Pleomorphomonas sp. PLEO: one gene and its partner. The protein of the gene in region 2 binds, or shares a complex with, the protein of the main gene of each other region. Links are inferred from orthologs where the notes say so. Each region holds a gene or a part of one and is shown on either strand. Other genes may lie near its edges.

The links. The genes of interacting proteins can lie anywhere in the genome.
Region 1: the proteins of ccmA (region 2) and AB6N07_RS02660 are in contact, whole or in part, in a solved structure (PDB 8CE8), measured with the Escherichia coli proteins. The link is inferred for Pleomorphomonas sp. PLEO from one-to-one orthologs.

The regions. Positions count from the first base shown.
Region 1 is NZ_CP166625.1:618,056-622,328, forward strand. The notes cover bases 1-2,808. They hold AB6N07_RS02660 (heme ABC transporter permease), read right to left. Parts: upstream 1,865-2,808; coding sequence 1,136-1,864; downstream 1-1,135. Other genes in these bases: AB6N07_RS02645 (YggS family pyridoxal phosphate-dependent enzyme), read left to right, coding at 1-364; AB6N07_RS02650 (DsbE family thiol:disulfide interchange protein), read right to left, coding at 349-930; ccmD (heme exporter protein CcmD), read right to left, coding at 927-1,139; ftsY (signal recognition particle-docking protein FtsY), read right to left, coding at 1,994-2,808. In the rest of the region: more of ftsY, read right to left, coding at 2,809-3,031; tRNA (N(6)-L-threonylcarbamoyladenosine(37)-C(2))-methylthiotransferase MtaB, read right to left, coding at 3,049-4,273. UniProt on the Escherichia coli protein: Required for the export of heme to the periplasm for the biogenesis of c-type cytochromes.
Region 2 is NZ_CP166625.1:831,562-837,289, reverse strand. The notes cover bases 1,246-4,042. They hold ccmA (heme ABC exporter ATP-binding protein CcmA), read right to left. Parts: upstream 3,067-4,042; coding sequence 2,425-3,066; downstream 1,246-2,424. Other genes in these bases: acnA (aconitate hydratase AcnA), read left to right, coding at 3,374-4,042; ccmB (heme exporter protein CcmB), read right to left, coding at 1,757-2,416; AB6N07_RS03625 (methyl-accepting chemotaxis protein), read left to right, coding at 1,246-1,643. In the rest of the region: more of AB6N07_RS03625, read left to right, coding at 1-1,245; more of acnA, read left to right, coding at 4,043-5,728. UniProt on the Escherichia coli protein: Part of the ABC transporter complex CcmAB involved in the biogenesis of c-type cytochromes; once thought to export heme, this seems not to be the case, but its exact role is uncertain. Responsible for energy coupling to the transport system.

The DNA of each region.
Region 1 (4,273 bases), 220 kb from region 2 along the record:
GAAGATCGCCGCCGCGCTTGCCAAGGAAATGCAGGCGCAAAGCCGTTTTCCCAAGCTGCTCGTTCAGGTCAATACCGGGGAGGAGCCGCAGAAGGCCGGCGTCGCACCGCGTGAAACGGTAGATTTCGTGAAACGTTGCCGCGAGGTGCACGGCCTCACCATTGCCGGGCTGATGTGCATTCCGCCGGTCGGCGATCCGCCGGCACCGCATTTCGCGCTGCTGGACGAACTGGCGCGGCGCGCCGGTGTTGCTTTCCGCTCGATGGGCATGTCGTCGGATTACGAAACGGCGATCGGCCAAGGCGCGACGCATGTACGCGTCGGTAGCGCCATCTTCGGCTATCGAGATTACGGCGCTGCCTGAGTGGCGAGCGCCTTTTCGATCGCCGGCATCAATTCGGTCGAAATCCGCTCCCGCGTGAGCGGCCCGACCAGCTTGGCGGCGATGCGGCCATTCGCCACCACGAAGGTTTCCGGTACGCCGTAGACACCCCAGTCGATACCGACGCGGCCGTTTCGGTCGGCGCCGATGGCAGTGTAGGGATTGCCCAGACCGTTGAGGAAACGCAGTGCCTGATCGTCGGCATCCTTGTAGTTGAGGCCGTAAAGGCGGATCCGCTGGTCTTTTGTAAGGTCGGTCAGGAGCGGATGTTCAGCTCGGCAGGGCGCGCACCAACTGGCGAAGACATTGACGACGAAAACGCCTTTGGCGAGATCGTCGTTTGAGAGACCGGAAACCGGCACACCATTCCGCGTCAGACCGGCAACGCCTTCAAGGCGGAAATCGGGTACTGGCTTGCCGATCAGCGCTGATGGGACTTCCGACGGATCGCCAGCGCCAAGCCTTGAATAGAACAAGACGGCAAGCGCCAGAAACAAGGCGAGCGGGACGAGCGCGAGAAATCCGATGCGGCGTGATGGCTTGCTCACGCCTGCGTCTCCAGGGGCGTCTCGGGTGCCAGGCGGGCGGCGGCGCGCGCCGAGCGTCGGGTCAGGCCACGCGCCTCGAGCGCGGCGAGCGTGCTTTTGAGCCGCCAGTGATCGAGGATGATCCAAACCGTCAGGCCCAAAGCGGCGAGCGCCGCCGCCCCATAGCTCAGGAGAATGAAACCGGCGTAGGGACCGAGGAGAGCGATCATCTGATAGCTCCGGCGGCTGTCAGGCCGAGGGCACGGATGCGCCGACGCAGGATCTCGTTGCGCATGGCGGCCAGATGCAGGGTGACGAGAAGACACGTAAAGGCCAGCGCCATGGCCGCGAGTGGCACCAGCATGGTGGCATCGATGGTCGGGCCGCCGATGCGGAACACCGAAGCGGGTTGGTGCAGCGTGTTCCACCAGTCGACAGAGAACTTGATGATCGGCAGGTTGACCGAGCCGACGAGGATCAGGATCGCAGCGGCGCGGGCGCCTCGGGTTGGATCCTCAATCGTGCGCCAGAGGGCGATGAGACCGAGATACATGATGAACAGCACCAGCACGGAGGTCAGGCGCGCGTCCCACTCCCAATAGGTGCCCCACATCGGCCGGCCCCACAGCGAACCGGTGACCAGCGCGAGGGCCGTAAACGTGGCGCCGATCGGCGCGGCGGCGCGAGCGGCGACGTCGGAGAGCGGGTGCCGCCAGACCAGTGTGCCGAGCGCCGAGACGGCCATGATCGAATAGGTCAGCATGGAGAGCCAGGCGGCCGGCACGTGAATGTACATGATCCTGACCGTTTCACCCTGGAGGTAGTCGGCTGGTGAGCGAGCTACCAGCGCAAGGCCTCCGACGAACAGAACAACAGTCAGTCCGGCCAGCCAGGGAATCAGGCGGCCGGCAAACGCCAGAAAACGGGTAGGATTGGCCAGGTCGGCGAGGGACATGCTTGCCTCGGGGTGGGCGATAGGCGCCAGTCGCGGCTTCGACGTATTCCAGGCTGCACACATAGCGATTTCGTGGGCGGCCGGCAATCCGGGGCTGTCCGAGGAACAAACGTCGGTTCAGGGATACGGTCAGTCACCGAGCCCGGCAATGGCGCGGGCGAAATCGCGGGCGGCGAAGGGCTCGAGATCGTCGATGCCCTCGCCAACTCCGATGAAGTGCACTGGCAGGCCGAATTTCTCGGCGATGGCAACGAGAATACCGCCGCGCGCCGTACCGTCGAGCTTGGTCATGACCAAGCCGGTGACGCCGGCGGTGCGACCGAAGGCTTCCACTTGGGAAACGGCATTCTGGCCGGTGGTGGCATCGAGGACCAGCAATACGTCGTGTGGTGCCGTGGGATCGATCTTGCGGAGAACGCGGACGACCTTCTCAAGTTCGGCCATCAGCTCCGCCTTGTTCTGCAAGCGACCGGCGGTGTCGATCATCAGGATGTCGATGCCTTCGGCTTTCGCCCGAGTCAGTGCGTCGAAGGCGAGACCGGCCGAATCAGCGCCGACTTCGCGGGCAACGATCGGCACATTCGCCCGTTCGGCCCATACTTTCAGCTGATCGATGGCGGCGGCGCGAAAGGTGTCACCGGCGGCCATCATGACTTTTTTGTCCTCGGCAACGAACTTCGAGGCGAGCTTGCCGATCGTGGTGGTTTTGCCGGAACCATTGACGCCGACCACGAGCACTACATGGGGCGCCTTATCCGTCTTCAGCGTGAAGGGCACGGCGACCGGGGCGAGCACCTTCTCCACCTCGGCGGCAAGGATCGTTTTCACTTCCTCGTCGGTGATGTCTTTGCCATAGCGCTCGGCCGATAGCCGCTCGGCGATGGCCGACGCAACGGCGACGCCGAGGTCGGCCTGAATCAGCACGTCTTCCAGTTCTTCAAGCGTGTCGGCATCGAGCTTGCGCTTGGTGAAAATCGAGACGATGCCGCCGCTGAGCGCCTGCGAGGAGCGCGACATGCCACTCGTAAGTCGATGAAACCAGGACGGTCGATCAGCAACGGCCGGTGCGGCAACAACAGGCTCATTCAGTGATTCACGTGGATCGGGCGTTTCCCGCCCGCCACCGAACCAGCGGCCGATGAGACCCGGCTTCTTGTCGTCCGACATGTCGTTGGTCCTTCGCCTCAGGCAGCCTTGGAAATGAGGGCACGGTCGGTGCGGCCGGTGACGATGGCCGGCACGATTTCGCCGGGCGCGCCCCGGTCGATCTCGGTGAGCGTAAACTGTTCAGTGCGGCCGAGTCCGTTTTTCTCGACGAGCACCGCGTGATGGTGACCGGCCTCGCCGTCGAGGTGGGCACGAAAAGCGGCATCACCCTTCTCTCGCAACCTAGAGGCGCGTATCTTTATTTCGGCTCGCTCAACTTGTGTCATTCGCGCGGCGGGCGTGCCGGGGCGCGGTGAATAGGGGAAGACGTGCAGATGCGTGAGGCCGCAATCATCGACGATGGCAAGTGAGTTCTGGAACATCGCCTCGGTTTCAGTCGGGAAGCCGGCGATGATGTCGGCGCCGAACACCATGTCGGGACGAAGTCGCCGGGCTTCATCGCAGAAGCGGATGGCATCGGCCCGGAGATGGCGGCGCTTCATCCGCTTCAGGATCAGGTCGTCGCCATGCTGGAGCGATAGATGCATATGTGGCATCAGCCGCTCCTCCTCGGCGATCGCCGCCATCAGGTCCGGATCGGCCTCAATTGAGTCGATGGAGGAGATGCGGAGGCGAGACAGTTCCGGCACTTCCTTGAGGATGGAACGGGTGAGGCGACCGAGGCGAGGGTTGCCGGGCAGGTCATCGCCATATGAGGTAAGGTCGACGCCCGTCAGCACCACCTCGGCATAGCCGTTCTCGACGAGCCGGCGCACCTGGGCAACCACATCGCCCATCGGCACCGAGCGCGAATTACCGCGGCCGAAGGGAATAATACAGAAGGTGCAACGGTGGTCGCAGCCGTTCTGCACCTGGACAAAGGCACGGGTGCGGCCCTCGAAGCCATCGACGAGATGCAGCGCCGTTTCGCGCACGCTCATGATGTCGTTGACGCGGGTCTTTTCCTCGGCGGATACGCCGAAATCGGGGATCGCCTGATAAGCTGCTTCGGTGAGCTTGTCGGCATTGCCGACCACCAGATCGACCTCTGCCATGCCGGCGAACAGCTCGGGCGAGGTCTGGGCGGCGCAACCGGTGACGACGATGCGAGCGTCGGGGTTGGCGCGTCGGGCGCGGCGGATCGCCTGCTTTGCCTGCCGCACCGCCTCGCCGGTTACGGCGCAGGTGTTGACCAGCACGGCCTCCGAAAGGCCCGCTTCGGCCGCCTTCTGCCGCATCACTTCCGATTCCGCCGTGTTGAGG
Region 2 (5,728 bases):
TTACCAAGCTTGTCGAGCTCAAGACCGGCCAACAGAAGATCGTGCATGACAGCGTCGATCCGCTTGGAGAAAAACTGAAGAACGACATGCTGTTCTTCTCCTCCAAGGTCGATAAGCTGGGTAAACCGGAACTCATTCCGATCGCCACCAAGGCAACCGAGCAGTACAACGCCGGGCGTCTTGCGGTTTACAAATTGCTGAACAACGGCACGGCCGACGATCTCAAAGCGGCGGATGCCGGTTTCAACGGCCTCGTCCAGCGCCTCAATCTGGTCATCAAGGCTGTCGGCGAAGGGCAGGAGGCAGCTCAGCTCGGCAAGGTGTTGAAGTCCGCGACCGCCTATCAGGACGCCTATCGTCAGGCCAATCAGATTGCCTCCGATCTCCGTACCCTGACCTCCAAGGATCTGCTCAACGCCTCGACGGCAATCGCCAACAAGGTGGCCAGCGTCCGCTCCGCCGCCTCCATCGAATCGACATCGATCGGCGTCGCAACCACCAGCCTTCTCGACACCATTCGCCGCACGCTGCTGATCGTGGCCGGCCTGTCGGTGGTCGGCGCCGTGGCGCTGGCCTTCGTGATCGGCCGCTCGATCTCACGGCCAGTCGTGGCCATCTCTCACGCCATGGGAAAGGTCTCTGACGGCGATCTGCGGACGGTGGTGCCCGGTCTTGGCCGCAAGGACGAGGTCGGCACCATGGCCGAGGCGCTCGAAGTGTTCAAAACGAGCCTTGTCCAGGCGGCCGACGCCCGTGCCACCCGCGAAGCCGATGCGGCGGCGCAGGCCGAGTCGAGGCGCAGCGAAGTCCAACAGCTTGCCGACATGTTCGAGCAGACCGTCGGCGGCATTGCCTCCTCGCTGGCCGCCGCCGCTGGCCAGCTCAACGGCTCGGCCCAGACCCTCTCCCAGTCCTCCGCCGACCTGACACAGAAGGCATCCACCGTAACCACGGCCTCCGAAGCGGCCTCTGCCGGCGTCGGCACCGTAGCCGCCGCCGCCGAGGAACTGGCATCTTCGATCGCCGAGATCGGCCGACAGGTGAATGAATCAACCGAAGTGGCCTCGAAAGCCGTGCAGGACGCCTCCGATACGGCGGCCAAGGTGCGCGAGCTGTCGGAAGCGGCGCGGAAAATTGGCGCGGTGGTCGATCTCATCAACACCATTGCCGGCCAGACCAATCTTCTGGCACTGAATGCCACCATTGAGGCGGCACGGGCGGGCGAGGCCGGCAAGGGCTTCGCCGTCGTCGCCGCCGAGGTCAAGCAGCTCGCCGACCAGACCGCCAAGGCCACGAGCGAGATCGGCGCCCAGGTGGCCTCGATCCAGGCATCGACGGCCGATTCCAGCGACGCCATCATGCGCATCACCGAGACCATCGGCCATATCTCGAAAGTGTCCAACACGGTGGCCGGCTCGGTCCGCGACCAGGGAACCGCGACGCAAGAAATCGCTGACTCCGTGCAGAAGGCAGCGGAGGGTACCAGCACCGTGGCTTACAATATCGTCAAGGTCGGCGATGCGGCAAACGAATCGGCCGTTGCCGCGCAGGAAGTGTTGCACGCCTCGGACGCCCTCTCGGCTCAGGCCGAGCGTCTGCAGAGCGAACTCCAGCTCTTCCTCGCCACCATCCGGGCGGCCTGACGCGTCTGTGCTAGAGCCTATCCGACGAACTCAGGTTCGCCGGGTAGCCTCTATCTCCTTGTTAAGACGCAATTCCGGACGCAAAACCGGTGTCCACTTTTGCTGGAATTGCTCTAGTCGAGCCCGTTTCTAAGCGCGGCGGCGGTGGCGATCGGTGAGATCGCCGCCGCCGTCAGCGTTACGGCGACGATGAGCAGGAAGGGCGTACGGAAAGCCGCCGGATCATAGGCGACGGCGGTCGAGGCGGCGACGCCGAAGATCAGTATCGGCACGGCGAACGGCAGCACCAGGATCGGCAACAACAGGCCACCGCGTCGCAGCGACACTGTCAGACCGGCACCAATGGCTCCGAGCAGGGTCAGTGCCGGCGTACCGACCAGGAGCGTCGCCACGGTGGCGAGCGTCACATCGACAGGCATGGCCAAAAGCAGCGACAGAAAGGGAGCCGCGATGACAAGGGGCAAGCCCGTCGCGGTCCAGTGAGCCGCGACCTTGACAATCACCAGCAGTTCCAGCGACCGGCCGGACGCCACCATCAGGTCGAGCGCACCGTCGTCGCGATCGGCCTCGAACAGCCGGTCGAGACCAAGCAACGTCGCGAGTAGCGCGCCGATCCACAGGATGGCCGGTCCGAGACGCGACAGCAGGTTGAGATCCGGCCCGATGGCGAAAGGAAAGGTCGTCACCACGATCAGGTAGAACAGCACGCCCATCATGGCGCCGCCGCCAATGCGGACGGCAAGGCGCAATTCGCGGACATAGAGAGCGGCCAGCGGCGGCATCAGACCATCTCCCCAACGACAAGACGAAGCGAGCGGGCGCCGGCAAGACCAATGGTGAGGTGGGTCGCTGCGATGATAGCGCCGCCAGCATGCAGATGAGCGGCCATGAGATTGACCAGACTCGCCTCCGAGGCGGCATCAAGGGCGGCGGTCGGCTCATCGAGCAGCCACAGCGGCCGGCGCACGGCGATGAGGCGGGCGATGGCAAGGCGCCGCCGCTGTCCAGCCGATAGATAAGCCGCCGGCAGGGCGGCAAGATCGACGAGCCCTACGCTATCGAGAGCCACATCCACCGGCGCGCCGCCGTCGCTCCCCAGGAAATCCCGCCAAAAGGCGAGGTTCTCGCCGACCGTCAGGGCCGGTTTCACGGCGTCGCGGTGGCCGAGATAATGAATGTGACGGCCAACCTCGTCAGGATCGGCGACGCCGTCAGCCAGAAAGCGCACGGATCCCTCCGCCGGCCGGCCGAGCCCGGCGAGCGCCCGGAGTAGAGTCGACTTGCCGACACCGTTGGGACCGGTGACCAGGATGGCCTCGCCTCCGATAATCTGGAAATCAACGCCCTCGATCACCCGCCGGCCGCCACGGTCGACGCCGAGTGCCTCAACAACGAGACGAAAGGGCTGATAGGGCTGGCTCAAGGCTCTCTCCGGCGCGGACGGCGTCTTTTCCCAATAGAGCATCGCGGCTGGGGGCGTAAGCTGCTTTCGCTCCCGGCTTGGCCTTGGAGAGGCCAACCATGGAATGAGCTCCATATGGTAGAATTTCGTACGCAAGGTCTGGTGAGCGGCCACCTTATTCTCTATAAGGCGCAAGGAAGTCTCCGGTCGTAATCTGACCATTACGTAAACGTCAAACTGCTCGCCGGTGGCGAGGTCCTGCCCGATCGGATGCCGGCACCGCCGTCGCCCGCTGGCAAGGCGCCCCCGGCACGAAAGGGGCCCGCGCATGCCGTCGCTCGACAGCTTCAAGTCCAAGAGAGAACTTCAGGTCGGCTCTAAGACCTATGTCTACTACGACCTGAAGGTGGCGGAGGAGAATGGCCTTGCCGGCGTCTCCCGCCTGCCGGTGTCGCTGAAGGTTATCCTTGAAAACCTGCTGCGCTTTGAGGACGGCCGCTCGGTGACCGAGGCCGACATTCGCGCCATGGCCGCCTGGCTGGATAACAAGGGCAAGGTCGACAAGGAAATCGCCTACCGACCCGCGCGTGTGCTGATGCAGGACTTTACCGGCGTGCCGGCCGTCGTCGACCTCGCGGCGATGCGCGACGCCATGGTCGCCCTCGGTGGCGACCCCCGCAAGATCAACCCGCTCGTTCCCGTCGACCTCGTCATCGATCACTCGGTGGTGGTCGATTATTACGGCAGCGCCTCATCACTGGCCCAGAACGTTGCCCGTGAATACGAGCAGAACATCGAGCGCTACAACTTCCTGAAGTGGGGCCAGAACGCCTTCCACAACTTCCGCGTTGTGCCGCCGGGTACCGGCATCTGTCATCAGGTCAACCTGGAATACCTCGCCCAGACGGTCTGGACCAACGAAGAGGACAAGGTCACCTACGCCTATCCCGACACCTGTGTCGGCACCGATAGCCACACCACCATGGTCAATGGCCTCTCCGTGCTCGGCTGGGGCGTCGGCGGCATCGAGGCTGAGGCCGCCATGCTCGGCCAGCCGGTTTCCATGCTGATCCCCGAGGTGGTCGGCTTCAAGCTGACCGGCAAGGTGACCGAGGGCGTGACCGCCACCGACGTGGTGCTGACCGTCACCCAGATGCTGCGCAAGAAGGGTGTGGTCGGCAAGTTCGTCGAGTATTTCGGCCCCGGCCTTGACAGCCTGACGCTGGCCGACCGTGCGACCATCGCCAACATGGGCCCGGAATACGGCGCCACCTGCGGCTTCTTCCCGGTTGACGCCGAGACCATCCGCTATCTGAAGTTCTCCGGCCGCGCCGACGATCGCGTCGCCCTCGTCGATGCCTACGCGCGCGCCCAGGGCCTCTATCGCACCGCCGACACGCCCGACCCGGTGTTCACCGACATCCTGGAACTGGACCTTTCCACCGTCGTGCCGTCGCTGGCCGGCCCCAAGCGGCCGGAGGGCCGCGTGTCGCTCAGCGGAGCCAAGGCTGGGTTCACGACCGCCATGGAGACCGAGTACAAGAAGGTCACCGACATCGCCACGCGCTATCCGGTCGAGGAGGGTAACTTCGACCTCGGCCACGGTGACGTGGTGATCGCCGCCATCACCTCCTGCACCAACACCTCCAACCCCAGCGTGCTGGTCGCCGCCGGTCTGCTCGCCCGCAAGGCACGGCAGAAGGGCCTCGCCGTCAAGCCCTGGGTGAAGACGTCGCTGGCGCCCGGCTCGCAGGTCGTTGCCGAATATCTCAGCCAGTCCGGCCTGCAGACCGATCTCGACGCCCTCGGCTTCAATCTGGTCGGCTTCGGCTGTACCACCTGCATCGGCAACTCCGGCCCGCTGCCTGGGCCGATCTCCAAGTCGATCAACGAAAACGGCATCGTCGCCGCCGCCGTGCTGTCCGGCAATCGCAATTTCGAAGGCCGTGTCAGCCCCGACGTGCAGGCCAACTATCTGGCATCGCCGCCGCTGGTGGTGGCCTATGCTTTGGCCGGCAGCGTGCAGAAGGACCTGTCGACCGAGCCGCTCGGCTCCGGCGCCGATGGCGCGCCGGTCTATCTTCGGGACGTCTGGCCGTCGAGCAAGGAAATCAACGAGACCATCGCCACCTACATCACCGCCGGCATGTTCAAGGAAAAATACGCCGACGTCTTCAAGGGCGATGCCCGCTGGCGTGCCGTCGAAGCCGGCATCGGCCAGACTTACAGCTGGAATATCGGTTCGACCTACGTTCAGAACCCGCCCTATTTCGCCGGCATCACCATGACGCCGCCGCCGGTCACCGACATTGTCGGCGCTCGCATCCTCGGCCTGTTCGGCGACAAGATCACCACCGACCACATTTCTCCGGCCGGTTCGATCAAGGTGGCGAGCCCGGCCGGCCAGTATCTCACCGGTCATCAGGTGCGGCCGGCCGATTTCAACCAGTACGGCACGCGGCGCGGCAACCATGAAGTGATGATGCGCGGCACCTTTGCCAACATTCGCATCAAGAACAACATGGTCAAAGACGACGCAGGCAACGTGGTCGAGGGCGGCTGGACCATTCACCATCCCTCGGGCGACCGGATGTACATCTACGACGCCGCCATGCGTTACAAGGAGGAAGGCGTTCCGCTGGTCATCTTCGCCGGTGTCGAATATGGCAACGGCTCGTCGCGC